One region of the Acidovorax sp. GW821-FHT10A04 genome, then DNA from elsewhere that is predicted to be linked to it. Evidence: predicted binding sites of a transcription regulator. Region 1 holds the regulator's gene; each other region holds the start of a gene.
The links. Region 1 encodes sigma-54, which starts transcription at its own class of promoters, with help from an activator protein. Its sites were predicted from a motif close to TGGCANGNAANCTGCTTT; they were not measured.
Positions count from the first base shown of each region.

Region 2: a site for sigma-54 is predicted at 2,046-2,063, ahead of atzF (allophanate hydrolase). Genes of this name have one in related genera too.
Region 3: a site for sigma-54 is predicted at 3,084-3,101, ahead of glnA (type I glutamate--ammonia ligase). Genes of this name have one in related genera too.

Region 1 is NZ_JBWKNZ010000008.1:31,230-36,974, forward strand. Features, by position in the region: gene AC07PF_RS17590 (thiol:disulfide interchange protein DsbA/DsbL) at 1-105, shown strand, start outside; gene lptA (lipopolysaccharide transport periplasmic protein LptA) at 216-866, shown strand; gene lptB (LPS export ABC transporter ATP-binding protein) at 863-1,645, shown strand; gene AC07PF_RS17605 (RNA polymerase factor sigma-54) at 1,709-3,310, shown strand; gene AC07PF_RS17610 (VOC family protein) at 3,311-3,700, opposite strand; gene AC07PF_RS17615 (hypothetical protein) at 3,700-4,248, opposite strand; gene AC07PF_RS17620 (hypothetical protein) at 4,266-4,478, opposite strand; gene AC07PF_RS17625 (acyl-CoA thioesterase) at 4,678-5,130, shown strand; gene AC07PF_RS17630 (THUMP domain-containing class I SAM-dependent RNA methyltransferase) at 5,155-5,745, shown strand, end outside.
Region 2 is NZ_JBWKNZ010000004.1:248,327-254,071, forward strand. Features, by position in the region: gene AC07PF_RS11285 (NAD(P)/FAD-dependent oxidoreductase) at 1-719, opposite strand, end outside; gene AC07PF_RS11290 (histone deacetylase family protein) at 716-1,762, opposite strand; gene atzF (allophanate hydrolase) at 2,095-3,831, shown strand; gene AC07PF_RS11300 (ABC transporter substrate-binding protein) at 3,875-4,882, shown strand; gene AC07PF_RS11305 (ABC transporter permease) at 4,897-5,727, shown strand; gene AC07PF_RS11310 (ABC transporter ATP-binding protein) at 5,724-5,745, shown strand, end outside.
Region 3 is NZ_JBWKNZ010000013.1:6,095-11,839, reverse strand. Features, by position in the region: gene glnL (nitrogen regulation protein NR(II)) at 1-598, opposite strand, end outside; gene AC07PF_RS24020 (hypothetical protein) at 837-1,349, opposite strand; gene glnA (type I glutamate--ammonia ligase) at 1,619-3,034, opposite strand; gene AC07PF_RS24010 (competence/damage-inducible protein A) at 3,208-4,035, opposite strand; gene AC07PF_RS24005 (EI24 domain-containing protein) at 4,032-5,003, opposite strand; gene AC07PF_RS24000 (aminoacyl-tRNA deacylase) at 5,048-5,542, opposite strand; gene AC07PF_RS23995 (bile acid:sodium symporter family protein) at 5,634-5,745, opposite strand, start outside.

The DNA of each region.
Region 1 (5,745 bases):
ATGGGCGTGGCTGGCCGTTTCTACACCGATGGCACCATGGCGGGCAGCATGCCGGTCGTGCTGCAGGTGGTGGAGCAACTGGTGGGCGTGGCCCGCAAAGCCTGACCATTTCTGGACGGGACGCGGTCCTGCAGATGCCAAAAGCCCGCGGATGCGGGCTTTTTTCATGGCGTGTCGCCGCGGGTGGCTACAATGATCTGCAAGATTCGTGCCCTATGAACTACCGCATCCTCCCGATCCTCCTCCTCTCGGCCCTGGCCGTTGTCCAGACTGCGGCCCATGCCGAAAAGGCCGACCGCAACAAGCCCATGAACATCGAGGCCGATGCACTGCGCCACGATGAGCTCAAGCAGACCAGCGTGTTCACCGGCCGGGTGGTCATGACCAAGGGCACCATCGTGCTGCGTGGCGCGCGTCTGGACGTGCGCCAGGACGCGGACGGCTACCAGTTCGGCGTGGTCACGGCCGAGCCGGGCAAGCGCGCCTTCTTCCGCCAGAAGCGCGACACCCTCGCCGGGGCACCCGATGAGTTCATCGAAGGCGAGAGCGAGGTCATCGAGTACGACGGACGCGCCGACAACGTGAAGTTCATCACCCGCGCCGAGCTGCGGCGCTTCCGTGAATCCACACTGACCGACGAGATCACCGGGCAGGTCATCGTCTACAACAACCTGACCGACGTGTTCACCGTGGATGCCAAGCCGCGCGGCAGCACCAATGCCGCAGGCGATGCCCCGGCACCCGGCGGCCGCGTGCGCGCCATCCTGTCGCCCAAGGAAACTCCGGCCAGCGCCGCTGCCCCTGCCACCCCGGCACCGGGCACGACCCTGCGCCCCAGCAACAGCCTGAGCGGCGGCGCCAAGTGAGCGGGCCTGACGTGAGCACCGTCGCCGGCTCACCGGCGGAAAGCCGGCTGGAGGTGCACCACCTCGAAAAGTCCTACGGCAGCCGCAAGGTCGTCAAGGATGTGTCGCTGGTCGTGCAAAAGGGCGAGGTCGTGGGGCTCCTGGGCCCCAATGGCGCGGGCAAGACCACCTCGTTCTACATGATCGTGGGCCTGGTGCGCAGCGATGCCGGCGACATCCGCATCGATGGCCACTCGGTGGCCCACATGCCCATCCACCGGCGCTCGCGCCTGGGCCTGTCCTACCTGCCGCAGGAAGCCTCGATCTTCCGCAAGCTCACGGTCGAAGAAAACGTGCGTGCCGTGCTCGAACTGCAGCGTGGCGAGGATGGCCAGCCGCTGCCGCGCGCGGCCATCGAGGAGCGCCTCACGGCCCTGCTCACGGAGTTGCGCGTGGAGCATCTGCGCGCCTCGCCTGCGCTGGCCCTGTCCGGCGGTGAGCGCCGCCGCGTGGAGATCGCCCGCGCGCTGGCCACGCAGCCACGCTTCATCCTGCTGGACGAACCGTTTGCCGGCATCGACCCCATCGCGGTGATCGAGATCCAGCGCATCATCGGTTTTCTCAAGGCACGTGGCATCGGCGTGCTCATCACCGACCACAACGTGCGCGAGACGCTGGGCATCTGCGACCACGCCTTCATCATCAGCGACGGCCACGTGCTGGCCCAGGGAACCCCGTCCGAAATCGTCGACAACGCCGAAGTGCGCCGGGTGTACCTGGGTGAACACTTCCGCATGTAGCAGACCGATGGACCGCACGTTCGCCATGCACCTGCCTTCGCGGCAGCCCACCGGGGCTGTGCGATGAAGCCCGGCCTGTCCCTGCGCGTATCGCAGCACCTGGCGCTCACGCCCCAGCTGCAGCAGTCCATCCGCTTGCTGCAGCTGTCCACGCTGGAGCTGGGCCAGGAGGTCGAGCAGATGCTCGACGAAAACCCCTTTCTCGAGCGCAATGCCGACGAGGCGCCGCGCGAAGAATTCGGCGTGGACACGGCCGATGCGCCCGTGCAGCCGGACGACTACAGCGCTGACGACGCGGTCTATTCCAACGCACCGGGTTCCAGCACGCCGAGCGAGTCGGTCCCCGATGCACCCCAGAGTGACGCGGAACTGGGCAGCAGCGCCAGCGACGAGCCTGACTGGAGCGGCGATGGCACCGTGGACGTGTCCCCCAACGATGCCGAGTGGGGTGGCGATGCGCCGGCCCGCAACCGCAACGATGCCGAGGGCGACGAGGCCGACGCCACCGAGCTGGCCCGCACCCACGAATCGCTAACCGCCTTCCTGCACCGCCAGGCCCTGTCGCTGCGTCTTTCCGAGGTGGACCGCGCGGCGCTGCGCTTCCTGATCGAATCGCTCAACGACGATGGCTACCTCGAGGAGCCGCTGGAAGAGCTGGCCATCGCCCTGGCCGGCCCGGACGACCTGGAGCAGATCGAGGAGCTGGTGCACCGCTTCACCGTGGCGCTGCGCCTGCTGCAGAGCCTGGAGCCCGTGGGCGTGGGTGCACGTGGCCTCGGTGAATGCCTCACGCTGCAGCTCACGGCCCTGGCGGCCGACGAAGACAGCGATGCCGACCCCGACACCGTGCAGACCGCGCTGCGCGTGTGCCAGCAGCCGCTGGAGATGCTGGCGCGCCGCGACATCCGCCGCCTCACGCAACTGTGCGGCGACGGCGAGGAGCGCACGCGCGCCGCCATGGCCCTGATCGCGCGGCTGGAGCCGCGCCCGGGACGCAAGTTCGTCGATGTGGAGCGCAACATCATCGTGCCCGACGTCATCGTGCGCAAGGCTGGGCGCGCCAATGGCCGCGACGGTCAGCACAACTTCATCGTGGCGCTGAACCCCGACGTGATGCCGCGCCTGCGCGTGCACGACATCTATGCCGGCGCCCTGCGTGGCCACAAGGGCGGCGAGGGCCACCAGGCCATGCAGCAGCGGCTGCAGGAGGCGCGCTGGTTCATCAAGAACATCCAGCAGCGCTTCGACACCATCCTGCGCGTCTCGCGCGCCATCGTCGAGCGGCAAAAGAGCTTCTTCACCCATGGCGAACTGGCCATGCGCCCGCTGGTGCTGCGCGACATCGCCGACGAGCTGGGCCTGCACGAGTCCACCATCAGCCGCGTGACCACGGCCAAGTACATGGCCACGCCCATCGGCACCTACGAGCTCAAGTACTTCTTCGGTTCGGGCCTGGGCACCGAGACCGGCGGCAATGCATCGAGCACGGCCGTGCGTGCCCTCATCAAGCAGTTCGTCGCGGCCGAAAGCCCGGCCAAGCCGCTGTCGGACAGCCAGATCGCCGAGATGCTCAAGGAGCAGGGCATCGAGTGCGCGCGCCGCACCGTGGCCAAGTACCGCGAGGCGCTCAAGATCGCGCCGGCCAACCTGCGCAAGGCGCTCTGATCAGGTCCCATGGCGGAAAGCCCGGCTGGAGATGCTGACGGCATTGCCGTCCGGGTCCTTGGCGTTGGCGAACGCATAGCCGTTGGCCTGGTGCGTGGGGCCGAAGGCCAGGTCCTGCGCCAGCGCATGGGCCTTGAAGGCTTCCACGTCAGGCACATGAAAGCACAGCTTCACCCCCGCCTGGCCCAGCTTCACGCTCTTGGCCGCCTGGTGGATGAGGATGCTGGCGCCACCCTGGGGGGCATTCAGTTCGATCAATCCTTCCACCACCTCGCCCGTGGTTTCCAGGCCGAAATGCGTGCGGTAGAAGGCCGCAGTGCGCTGCATGTCGCGTGCGTAGAGCATCACGGTGCCGAGGATGGGCGGCACGGAAGAAGAGGCCGCCACCATCAGGGCGCTTTCGTGGCCGGTGCGCGACGCAGCGAGCGCAGCAGCTCCAGCGCCTGGGCCGTAGGCTCCTGCGGAGCGCCGTTGACAAGCACCGTGAAGGTCACGCGCAGCTCGTTCATGCCCAGCACGCCCTGGGTCAGGTGCTTGTAGCCGTCCGGCTCGGGGGCGCGGTCGGTGGCCGAGAAGTAGTAGCCCACCTTGCCCGCGGCACCCAGGTCTTTGAGGGGCAGGTCGCTCTCGACGGCCTTGGGCTGGGCCCGGGTGGCACCGGCCTGGACCAGCCCCCGCAACTCGTCGGCGGTGGGGGGCCTGGGCGCGCTGCCCACAGGCCAGATGGGCGTGATGAGCATCTGCAAGGCCTTGGCATCAGGGCCGCTGATGGCCACCGAGGGCGGCAACTCCCCGTGCGGGCGGCGGACCTGGGCGCGCCATTGCGCGGGCAGGTCGATCACCAGATCGTCGCGGCCGGGCAGGGCAACGCGCAGTTCTTCGGAGAGAACCGGCAGGCACAGGAAAAAGGCAATCGAAGCGAGGGCAGTGCGGAGCATGAAGTGGAAGAGGGGGGTTATGGGCGTTTGGCAAAGACGGCGTCGTAGGACAGGGCGCTGAAGCCGTTCACCCGCTGGCCATTGTGAGCAGCACCGGCACGCCGCGCGCACCCAGTTGCGCAAAGGCGGCCTTGCCGGTCCACGGATTCGTAGAGCGTCTGGGCATGCGCCGTGCCCATGAGCGCAGCCGCAATCAGGGCGAGGGTCAGGCTGCAGCGCAGGGTGTGCATGGGGCTCCGGGTAAAATCGGCTATTCCAGGAGCATAAGAGACTTCTGCCGCTCCGAGGCCCGCCGGGGCAAGGCCTCACCCGTATGGGCCATTCCTGCCGTCCGGCCTGCAGCATCCTGGATGCCCTTTGCGGGGCTTCCTTTGGGGGGCGCCTTGCCCCCGGTTCGCTGTCTTTTCTCGACCCTCTGTTTCCCTGCCCATGGCCCGCATTGTTTTCGACCTCCCCGAGCATTTCGGTTTTGCCACCGAGCTGCAGATCTACATCAGCCATGTCAACCAGGGCGGGCACCTGGACAATGCGCAGCTGTTGAGCCTGGTGTCGGAGGCGCGCGTGCGCTTTTTCCAGTCGCTCGGCTACCCCGAGGCGGATGTGGGTGGCCTGTCCACCGTGGTGGGCGACATCGTGGCGCAGTACAAGTCCGAAGGCTTCCATGGCGAGACCATGCGCGTGGAGATGGCGCCCGAGGACCTCAACCGCTACGGCTTCGACCTCGTGTTCCGCATGACCGAGAAGACCTCGGGCCGCGAAGTGGCACGCGGCAAGGTCGGCATCGTCTTCATCGGCCGCAGCGACCGCAAGGTGGCGCCCATTCCCGAATCCATCCGCCAGCTGCTGCTGGCGCGCGCATCCTCCAGCACCGCTGCTGCGTAAGCGCGTATCCTGTCGCCCAGTGCCATGAACCAACTCCAACTTTTTCTCCCCTGCGCCGCCGGTGTCGAGGGCTACCTCGCTGACGAGGTGCACGCCATCACCGGCCTCACGGGCCAGGACCTCCTCATGGGCCGCGGCGGCGTGCTGCTGCGCGCCTCGTGGCGCCAGGCGCTGCTGCTCAACCTGCACAGCCGCCTGGCGCAGCGCGTGCTGGTGCAGCTGGCGCACCGGCCCTACCGCTCCGAGAACGACCTCTATGGCATTGCCAGCGAGGTGGCCTGGGAGATCTGGTTCACCACGCGCCAGACCTTCAAGGTGGAGGTCACGGCCCAGCACAGCCCGCTGCAGAGCCTGAACTTTGCCGGCCTGCGCGTGAAGGACGCGGTGGCCGACCGCTTCCGTGCCAAGACCGGCGTTCGCCCCGACGTGAACACCCAGTGGCCCGACGTGCGCATCCACCTGCACCTGACCACCGAAGAGGCCACGGTCTACATCGACACCTCGGGCGAGCCGCTGTTCAAGCGCGGCTGGCGTGAGGACAAGGGCGACGCCCCGCTCAAGGAAACCCTGGCCGCCGCGATGATCGCGGCCAGCGGCTGGGACCCGCTGGGCGAT
Region 2 (5,745 bases), on a different contig from region 1:
AACGGCGCGCGCCCGGCCAGCGTGAAATAGCTGCCCTTGGCGTAGTAAGGCGTGGGCACGTGGCGGGCGTCCAGGCCCCCGAAGCGGCGCGCCAGGTCGGGCGCGGCAAGGCCCGCCGCATTGACCACCGTGCGCGCCAGCAGTTCGGTGCCATCGGCGGCCTGCAGGTGGATGCCTTGGGCCGTGCAGCGTGCCTGGGCCAGCGGCGAGTTGAGCGCCACCAGGCCGCCCGCATGCTCCAGGTCGCCTTGCAGCGCCAGCATCAGCGCATGGCTGTCGACAATGCCGGTGCTGGGCGAATGCAGGGCCGCCACGCACTGCAGCGCGGGCTCCAGCGCCTGCGCGGCCGCGGCGTCCAGCCACTGCAGGTCGGTGACGCCATTGGCCAGGGCACGTGCCGCGATGCCCTGCAGCGCAGGGATCTGGTCGGGGGACGTAGCCACGATGAGCTTGCCACAGCGCTGGTGCGGCACGCCGCGCTCTGCGCAGTAGGCATACAGCATCTCGCGCCCCTGCACGCACAGCCGGGCCTTGAGGGACCCCGTGGCGTAGTACAGACCGGCGTGGATGACCTCGCTGTTGCGCGAACTGGTGCCGGTGCCGATGGCGTCGGCCGCCTCCAGCACCATCGCCTCGCGCCCCTGCAGCGCCAGGGCCCGGGCCACGGCCAGGCCGACCACGCCGGCGCCCACCACCACGCAGTCGACGGCTTCGCTCATCGCGCCGCTGCGTGGTCAAAGCCATCGAGCACGTTCACGGCGTTGTGGCCCAGTTCGGCCGCCGCATAGCCGCCTTCGAGCACGAACACCGTGGGCAGGCCCAGCGCGGCCAGGCGTTCGCCCAGGCGCGTGAAGTCTGTCGTCTTGAGGGCAAACTTGGAGATCGGGTCGTCCTCGAAGGCATCGAGCCCGAGCGAGACCACCAGCGTATCTGCCTGGTACTGCGCAATCCGCACGCAGGCCTGCTCCAGTGCGGCGAACCATTCGTCGGCGCTGGTGCCCGCGGGCAGCGGCAGGTTGAGGTTGAAGCCTGCCCCGGCGCCTTCGCCGGTTTCGTCGGCATGGCCCAGGTAGAACGGGTATTCGGTGCGCGGATCGCCATGCATGCTAATGAAAAGCACGTCGGCACGGTCGTAGAAGATGCTTTGCGTGCCGTTGCCGTGGTGGTAGTCCACGTCGAGCAGGGCCACGCGAGCGGACCCGTGGTTGCGCAGCCATTGCGCGGCCACCGCCGCGTTGTTGATGAAGCAGTAGCCCCCCATGAAATCGGGGCCGGCATGGTGGCCCGGCGGGCGCGTGCAGCAGAACGCGGCGCGCGCGCCCTGCGTCACGCGGGCCGCGGCACTGGCCGCCGCATCGGCCCCGGCCTTGGCGGCCTCCCAGGTGCCTTCGGCCATGGGTGTGCCGTTGTCCATGGAGTACAGGCCCAGTTTGGCGACGAAGTTGTCCGGCTCCACGTCGCTGCGCAGGCTGCGCACCGGCCATACCGAGGGAAAGGGCTGGACGGCGGCGTTGGCCGCGTCCAGCGCCAGCCATTGCTGCCAGGCCGTCTGCAAAAAGGCCAGGTAGCGCGGTGCATGGATCTGGGCCAGCACAGGGCTGCTGTCCACGTCGGGCACCAGCAGGCCGTGGCCGCGTTCGCGCAGCGCATCCTCCACGTACTGGGCGCGGACCGGCTTCTCGAAGCACGGCACGCGCTCGCCGCGGTAGAACTCGTGGACCGGCGCATGCCGGTGGTGCAGGGGGTTGTGGAAGGAGATCATGCGGACACGGGCAGGGAAAGGGTTTCGCGCCAGCGTCCTTCACGTGCTCCATGGACGCCGGCAGGGCTCACCACTTTAGCGCGTCCCGCACCACCTGGAACCCAATCCGTGCACCAGACGGCAGCAGGACCCGTCTCGATGGCCCTTCGCTGGCGCCACACCCCGCCAGCCCGGCCAGTGCGCCCATGACCACGGCCAGCAACCCCGCACACAGGAAGACAGTCGCCCTCTTCCCCCTGCCCGGATGTGCAAACCACCGCGCACTTGGCGCTACCCGCCATCCTGGCACAGCGCTTGCATCTCATCTTGTATCCAAGATTGAATTCTTCAAAATGGTGCAAACAACAAGCCCCCTGGTCGCCGAACTTTCCCCCGCAGCGGCAGGCCTGCCGGTGCTGGCGCCGCAGGCCTGGATCCTGCGCTGCGAGCCGCCCATCGCCGGCACGCCGGGCGGGCCGCTCAGCGGCCTCACTTTTGCGGTCAAGGACAACATCGACGTGGCGTGCCACCCCACCTCGGCCGCCTGCCCTGCCTTTGCCTACACCGCCACGGCCCACGCGGCCGTGGTGCAGCGCCTGCTCGATGCGGGCGCCACGCTGGTGGGCAAGACCAACCTGGACCAGTTCGCCTGCGGGCTCAACGGCACGCGCTCGCCGCACGGCGCCGTGCCCAATGCGCTGGACCCGGCCTGCGTGTCGGGCGGCTCCAGCTCGGGCTCGGCCTATGTGGTAGCCACGGAGCAGGTGGATTTCGCGCTGGGCACCGACACGGCGGGCTCGGGCCGCGTGCCGGCCGGGCTGAACAACATCGTCGGCATCAAGCCGACCAAGGGCCTGGTCAGCGCACGCGGCGTGGTGCCCGCGGCGCAGAGTGCCGACTGCGTCTCGATCTTCGCGCGCACGGTGGACCTGGCGGCCCGCGTGCTGCAGGTGGCCCAGGGCTACGACGCACAGGACCCCTATGGCCGCCAGCTCACGCTGGCCCGCCAGCCGCTGCCCGTGGGCTTTCGCTTCGGCGTGCCCGACGTGCTGGAGTTCTTTGGCGACGCTGCGGCCGAGGCGGCCTTCGCCGAAGCCGTGTCCCGGCTGAAGGCCCTGGGCGGCACGCCGGTCTCCATCCACTACGCGCCGCTGGCCCAGGCCGCCGCCCTGCTCTACGAAAGCGCCCTGGTGGCCGAGCGCTACGCCGCCGTGCGCAGCTTCTTCGATGCGCATGCCGACGAGGTGGTGGAGCCGGTGCGCAGCATCCTGGCCAGCGGGCGCGGCTACAGCGCGGCCGACCTGTGCGATGCCCAGACCCGCCTGCGCGCGCTGGGCCAGCAGGTGGCACCCATGTGGCAAGGGGCCGAGGCCATCGATGTGCTGCTGGTGCCCACGGCGCCCACGCACTACACCATTGCCGCGATGCAGGCCGACCCGGTGGTGCTCAACCGCAACCTCGGGGCCTACACCAACTTCGTCAACCTGCTGGACTACGCCGCCATCTCGGTACCCAGCAGCCTGCGCGCCGATGGCCTGCCCTTCGGCATCACCCTCATCGGCCCCTGCGGCAGCGACCTGCAACTGGCCGAGCTGGGCCAGCGCTACCACCATGCCACTGGCCTGCCCCAGGCCGCCGGCAGCACGCCCCTGCCCGCGCCCCAGCCCATTGCCGGGCTGCAGGCGCCTGCCACGGTGCGGGTCGCCGTGGTGGGCGCGCACCTGAGTGGCATGCCGCTCAACGGCCAGCTCACCGAGCGCGGCGCCACGCTGGAGCGCGCCACCGAGACCGCACCCGATTACCAGCTCTACGCCCTGCCCGGCACCGTGCCGCCCAAGCCCGGCCTGCTGCGCGTGGCGCCCGGCCAGGGCACGCGCATCGCCGTCGAGGTCTGGCGCATGCCGGCCGCGCACTACGGCAGCTTCGTCGCGCTGATCCCGCAGCCACTGGGCATAGGCACCCTGTCCCTGGCCGACGGCAGCAGCGTGCAGGGCTTCATATGCGAACCGCTGGCCCTGGCCGGTGCGCGCGATATCAGCCACTTTGGCGGCTGGCGGGCGTACATCGCGTCGCTCAAGGCCAGCACCTGAACCCCTTGTCCATTCCCTTCCAACCCTGCTGCAGGAGCCTTCCATGACATCCCACAGTTCTCCCCTTTCCAACGGCAGCTCGCGCCGCCGCATCCTGCAGGCCTCGGCCGCCACCCTCGGTGCGCTGGCCGCGCCCGCACTGGTGCACGCCCAGGCGGGCCCCAAGATCCGCATCGGCTTCTGGCCCGTGGCGGCTGGCCTGCCTTTCTTCGCGGCGGTGGAAAAGGGCTACTTCAAGGAGGCCGGGCTGGACGTGGAGCCGCTCAAGTTCGCGGGCGCCCAGCAGGTGATGGAGGCCATGCTCTCGGGCCGGTCCGACGGCAGCTCCAACGGCACGGGTTCGGCCAACCTGGCCATCGGCGAGATCGCCCAGCCCGGCCTGTTCAAGATCTTCGCCACCAACCCGAGCAACGCCAAGTTCGTGCTCGACCAGTTCATCACCGGCAAGGACAGCGCCATCAAGACCATGGCCGACCTCAAGGGCAAGAAGGTCGCGTCGGGCCCCGGCATCCAGAACATGACCCTGTGCAAGACCATGCTGGAGCGCGCCGGCGCCAGCGGCGTCACGGTGACCGAGCTGCCCATCGGCCAGCACATCGCCGCCATCGTGGCCGGCCAGGTCGATGCCTGTTACACGCTCGAACCCACGGGCACCATCGGGCGCATGAACGGCACCACGCGGGTGATCGAGTCGGGCGTGGTGGCCAGGTACATCCTGGGCGACGCCATGGCCCCCTGGCACGGTGGCGCAGCCAGCCTGACCAGCGAATTCATCAAGAAGAACCCCGACGCCGCCAAGAAGTTCATCGCCGCCTATGCCCGTGGCATCGAGCTGGTGCGCAGCAAGCCCGAGGAGGCACGCCAGTTCATGAAGGGCTACACCGCCATCGAGGGCCCGCTCACGGCCGAGGTGCCCCTGGCCTCGTACATGCTCTACAACGAGTTCAAGCCCAGCGACCTGGCGCACTTCCAGAAGTTCTACGACCTGTTCACCGAAAAAGGCATCTTCGAGAAGAAGGTCGTGGTCGACAGCCTGATCTACAAGGCCTGAGGGCAGGACGCGCCATGGCCGACAACACGTCCACCACCGCCGGCGCCTGGTCGCCACCCGCGGGCAAGGCGGCTTCCGCCGCGCCCAGGAAACCCGCCTGGGACAAGTTCCTGCCCTTTGCCGGGCCGCTGGCCCTGTTCATCGTCTGGGACCTGGTGGTGCGCCTGGGCTTCATCAAGCCCATATTGCTGCCCCCGCCAGGAACCACCGTGCTCACCCTGGTCACCGGCCTGGCCGGCGGGCCGCTGCTGCTGGACTTTGCCGTGACCGTCTGGCGCACGGTGCAGGCCTTTCTGATCGCGGCCGTGGTCGGCGTGCCCCTGGGGGTGCTGCTGGGCAGCAACGAGCGCGCCTACCGCAGCGTGGAGTTTTTGATCGACTTCTTCCGCTCCACGCCCTCCTCGGCGCTGATCCCGCTGTTCCTGTTGATCTTCGGCGTGTCGGACGTGAACAAGGTGGCCATCGCCGCGTTCGGCGCCTTTTTGATCGTGATCTTCAACAGCGCCTACGGTGTCATCAACGCCCGCAAGCAGCGCGTGATGGCGGCGCGCGTCATGGGCGCCTCGCGCTGGCAGATCTTCAAGGACGTGCTGGTCTGGGAGAGCCTGCAGCCCACCTTCGTCGGCCTGCGCTCGGCCGTGTCGATGGCGCTGGTCATCGTGATCGTGGCCGAGATGTTCATCGGCTCGGACAACGGCCTGGGCCACCGCATCATCGACGCGCAGCAGGTGCTCAACGTCAAGAGCATGTACGCCGCCATCCTGGCTGCCGGCGCGCTGGGCTATGCCCTGAACATTTTGTTCCTCGTCGCCGAGCGCAAGATCGTGCACTGGAGCGGCCGATGAACACCGTCGTCAACGGCG
Region 3 (5,745 bases), on a different contig from region 1:
CCAGCACCAGCGAGCGAACGCGCTCGCACACTTCGTGGATGTTGACGTCGCCCACCAGGTGCGGGTGGCGGTGCGGGGCCAGGAGGCGATCGACCAGGCTCTGCAGGCGGTCGGCCTCATGGATGATGACCTGGGTGTACTCCGTGAGTTCGCGGCTCTCGAGTTCCATCTCCAGCAGCTGCGCAGCGCCGCGGATGCCCCCCAGCGGGTTCTTGATCTCGTGGGCCAGGTTGCGGATCAGCTCCTTGTTGGCCTGGGCCTGGTCGAGCAGGCGCTCCTCACGGTCCTGGCGGGCCTGCTGCTCCAGGGGCCACAGCTCCACCAGGATCTCGCCGGCCTGCTCGGCCGCCGCCACGTTGACATGCACGGGCACGGGGTCCTGGTGCAGGCGCTTCAGGCTGGCCTCGTAGCGCAGCGCCGCAAAGTCCTGCACGCGGGCACCGGCCAGCGCGGTCTGCAGCAGGGCCGGATCGGTGAAGAAGGTGGAGAAGTCGCCGCCCTCCAGCGTGCGGCGCGACAGGCCCAGGGTGTTTTCCAGCGCGGCATTGGCGAACTGCACGGCGCCATCGGCGCGCAGCACCGCCACCAGCGTGGACATCAGGTCCAGCGAATGGAACCGCTCGGTCTCGGACAGGAAGGTGGTGTCGGGTGGAGTGCTCACGCGCGGGGTCGGCTCAGAAGGTGTGAATGAATCCGGCGTGTCCGAGCAGGCCGCCACAACGCGTGCGGTCTAGGCGCAAAGCACAGCCATAGCTCGGGCTATGGCGAGCATTTGCAACGACGAGCGCGCGTGTTTTGGAGGGATGAGCGGGCATGGCGGGTTCTTTCACACCTTCTCAGTTGGCGGGTGCCACGCGGCCCAGCTCGCGCTTGATGCCGGCGATGTCGCTCTCGCTGCGCGAGACGCTGGCCTTGAGTTCGGCCGTGCGCTCCATGTAGCGCTGCGGGTTGCGCAGATCCAGCGCATTGCGCTCGGGCGCGCCGCCGTTGTATTCCTTGACCAGCTCGGCATGGCGCGCCTCGGCCTTGCGCAGCTCGGACTCGAGGATGGCACGCGCATCGGCGTCGCGGGCCTTCTGGTCGTTGGTGTTCACGCGCGGGGCGCCGGGTGGCGATGCGGACGGGGCACTGCCCGCAGCAGGCGCGGCGGCGCCGCCCGCAGCCGCGGCCGGGCGTGCGCCCTGCACCACGGTGACATTGCCGCCTTCGACCAGCTTGCAGCCGCGCTCCTTGGCCTGGGTGGCATTGTTCGTGTACTCGTTGCCACAGCGGTAGATGCGGTCCTGCGCCCAGCCGGCAACGGGGGCCAGGGCGGCAAGCAACAACAGGGTGGTGACAGTCTTCTTCATGGAAATTCCTCGCGCAGCAGCTTATGCAGGGGACAACCAGAGAGTATCCCCCAATCATCCCGCATCGCCAATTGAGCAAGTACCGCGGCCATGGGGGCTTCGGGGCGGGTCTTGGGACGGACAACGGGCCTGGGGCATGGCTGCAGACAGTGCGCCCAGGCTCTACAGAGGCGCCGCCGCCTGCGTTGGTTCCGCAGCCAGTGTTGTGCCGACGCCATGAAAAAAGGCGGCTTGCGCCGCCTTTTCGGGGTAATCGCCGGGTGGGCAGATTACAGCGAGTAGTACATGTCGTATTCGACAGGGTGGGGAGCCATGCGGAAACGCGTGACTTCGGTCATCTTCAGATCGATGTAGGCATCGAGCATGGAGTCGGTGAACACGCCACCCTTGGTCAGGAAGCTGCGGTCCTTGTCGAGGTATTCCAGGGCTTGGTCCAGGCTGTGGCACACGGTAGGCACCAGCTTGTCTTCCTCGGGTGGCAGATGGTACAGATCCTTCGTGGCGGCTTCGCCGGGATGGATCTTGTTTTCCACGCCGTCCAAGCCGGCCATCATCAGGGCCGAGAAGGCCAGGTAAGGGTTGGCCGATGGATCGGGGAAGCGCGCTTCGATGCGGCGGCCCTTGGGGTTGGCAACGTAAGGGATGCGGATCGAGGCCGAGCGGTTGCGGGCCGAGTAGGCCAGCTTCACAGGGGCTTCGAAGCCGGGCACCAGGCGCTTGTACGAGTTCGTGCCGGGGTTGGTGATGGCGTTCAGGGCACGGGCGTGCTTGATGATGCCGCCGATGTAGTACAGCGCGAAGTCCGACAGGCCGGCATAGCCGTCGCCTGCGAACAGGTTCTTGCCGTCCTTCCAGATGGACTGGTGCACGTGCATGCCGGAGCCGTTGTCGCCAGCGTAGGGCTTGGGCATGAAGGTGGCGGTCTTGCCGTAGGCGTTGGCCACGTTCCAGACCACGTACTTCAGGACCTGCGTCCAGTCGGCGCGCTCGACCAGCGTGCTGAAACGCGTGCCGATTTCGTTCTGGCCAGCGCCTGCCACTTCGTGGTGGAACACTTCGACCGGGATGCCCAGGGATTCGAGGATCAGGGACATTTCAGCGCGCATGTCCTGCGTGCTGTCGACGGGAGGCACGGGGAAGTAGCCGCCCTTGACGGTGGGACGGTGGCCACGGTTGCCGCCTTCGAGCTTGGCACCCGAATTCCAGGGGGCTTCGTACTCTTCGATCTCGAACATGACCTTGCCGGGTTCGTTGGACCAGCGCACGCCGTCGAAGATGAAGAATTCTGGCTCGGGACCGAAGAAGGCCGTGTCGCCCAGGCCGGAGGCCTTCAGGTAGGCTTCAGCGCGCTTGGCGATGGAGCGTGGGTCGCGGTCGTAGGCCTTGCCGTCACCGGGTTCGATCACATCGCACTGCAGGAACAGCGTGGTTTCTTCGAAGAAGGGGTCGATGTTGGCGGTGTTGGGGTCGGGCATGAGTTGCATGTCCGAGGCTTCGATGCCCTTCCAGCCAGCCACCGACGAACCGTCAAATGCGTGGCCCGACGTGAACTTGTCTTCATCGAAGTGGGAAACCGGCACGGTCACGTGCTGTTCCTTGCCCCGGGTATCGGTAAAACGGAAGTCAACGAACTTGACCTCGTTTTCCTTCACGATCTTCATCACGTCTGCAACGGTCTTGGCCATCAGGTTCTCCTGGGTAAAGCGCTTGTTGAAAAAAGAATTTGCCGAAATAAAAGCAGTTTGCGTGCCAGCGGGGTGCAATCACCGCACTATCGCGGAGCAGCGGCCCGACCTGGGCTCTGGCAAGGGCCATCGAATGCACAAATTTGGTGCATCACAACCACCCCCACTGCACATCACAGGTTGCGCACCATTTCGGGGCCAAGTTCTGCACCAAATTCGTGCAGTCCATTTTTGAGGTCCGTCCATGCCGCGGGAAGCGCCTGGGCCGGGCCTTTGACGCCCAGTTCGATGTGCCGCCCGTATTGTGGATGATCCACGCTGGGCAAACTGAACACCCGAACGCCTTGGTGCGATTTTTCTATGCGCTCCATGAGCGGAGTGAGTGCCGCCTCCATGGCGCCGAAGACCACCACCGAATGCTCGGTCTGGGGCGTGCGGTTGAAGTGCTCGGCATACAGGGTGTCCAGCACCCATTCGATCATCGGCCAGGCCATCACCGGAAAGCCCGGCACGAAGTGCACGGCCCCGCCCTGCCCGCCCGGGCTGGCGAAGGTGAACCCCGGGATCTTGTTGTAGGGGTTGGGGATGGTCTGGGCTCCCGCCGGGAACATGCCCATGTTCAGGCGGTGCACGTTGTCGTGGCGCTCGGGCTCGTAGGGCAGGCCCTGCTCGCGCGCCACGTCCTGCATGCGCTCGCGGATCAGACGCTCGGCCTCGGGGTGCAGGGCCAGGTCCGCCCCGAGTGCCCGCGCCGCGCACTGGCGGGTGTGGTCGTCGGGCGTGGCGCCGATGCCGCCGCACGAGAACACCACGTCGCCCGAGGCAAAGGCGCGCTGCAGCGTGGCGGTGATGCGTGCCGGGTCGTCGCCCACGTAGTCGGCGTAGGAAAGCGCCAGGCCGCGCGCCGCCAGCAGCTCGATGGCCTTGGGCATGTGCTTGTCGGCGCGCTTGCCCGAGAGGATTTCGTCGCCGACGATGATGAGGCCGAAAGTGGGGGTCATGGGGTGCTACGGGAATCGGTAGGGAGGGCGCCGGGGGCCGGCAGGGTGGCCGCCGCAGGGGCGGGTGCACTGGCAGGGGACGGTGCGGTGTCTGCAATGGCGGGCGCAGGTGCCAGCGCATCGAGCGGCAGGCGCGAGGGCACGGGCATGGTGGCCCGCACGTCGTCCTCGCGCAGCTCCTGCAGGGCCGCCAGGCAGAAATGCGTGAACCACAGCGAGGAGAAGGCAAACACCAGCATGTAGATCCAGATCGCCAATGGCACCAGGACGGCAAACGCCGCCACGAACAGCACGCCCGAGGCCCAGACGATGCTGGGCGCGGCGCCCAGGTAGCCGGTGATGATGCCGATGCCCAGCAGGCTGGCGCGGTGGCGCTCGAACAGGCGTTTGCGCTCTTCCTTGCTGGCATGCTCGGCCAGCGCGTCGAAGGCCATCACACGGTAGGTCAGCCAGCCCCAGATCAGCGGCGGCAGCACCAGCACCAGCGGCGGCACCAGCCACAGCGGCACGGACACCGCCAGCGCCACCAGCGCCAGGGCCGTGGAGCCCACCGACCAGGCCAGGCTGGCGAAGAACGAGCCGCCCTTCTTGCGCACCAGTTCGGGAAAGCGCCGCTCGGCCACCAGGGTCACCAGGGCCGGCGTCATGAGCACGGCCACCAGCAGCAGCGAGACCACCACCAGCACCGGCGTCGCCGTGAGGATGACCATCATGGGCGCCAGCACCGCCACCACACTGCCCAGGCCCCAGCCTTCAAGCCAGCTCCAGAAATTCTTGAGCATGGGGGAGGCATCCAGAAGTGAGTGCATGCTCTGCACCGCCACGTCCCAGTAGAAGTAGCCCAGCCCGAACGCAAGCCCCGCCATCAGCATCAATGGCAGCAGCGACAGGAGGATGACGCGGGGGCGCATGCAATACGCCGCGGCGCGCCAGAAGGAGTCCAGCAGTAGTCCCATGCGCGTGAGCATACCGCGAGCCTTGCCCCGTGCCGATGACACCCGTGCGTGCGTGCCTATGCGGCTGGAACCGGCGTGCCCGCGGGCTTGGCGAATTCACCCAGCACGACCCCGGCAATGGCGGCAAAGGCCTGGCCCGGCACTTCCAGCGTGCTGGTGCGCTCGCCCGAGCCGCAGAACACCACCGGCAACGCGGGCACCTGCCGATCCACCAGCACGCGCACCCCGTCCTGCTGCACGAAGGGCCCCACACCGCCGGCCTGCATGCCCAGTCGCTCGCGCAACAGCTCTTCATCCAGGGGCGCCAGTTTGGCGCGGGACGTGCCCACGGCCCGCGCGACGGCCGCATAGTCCACCGGATCCAGGGCGCGCAGGGCCACCAGCACGATGCCGCCATCCCCGGCCTGGAACGCCAGCGTCTTGACCATCTGCGGCACCGGAAAGCCCAGCCCCATGAACTGCTGCGTGGTGTGCGCTTCTGGGTGCTCATGCACCCGGTAGGCCACCTGGCCCTGCGCCAGAAGGGTGGCCGAGACAGGGACGAGGGGCATGGCGATCAGCTCCTTGGGGATGGCAGGGAAATGCTCCCACGGTGTGCGGGCACGGCTCGGGACAGCATAGCCGAGCTGCCCCCACCCACACTCAGGCGCGCGTTTCCGCCGCAGCCGCGCCCTGCCCCGCCGGCACCTGGGCCGCGGCCTCGCGCCGCGCATAGCGCTGCGCGAGCACGCCACAGACCATGAGCTGCATCTGA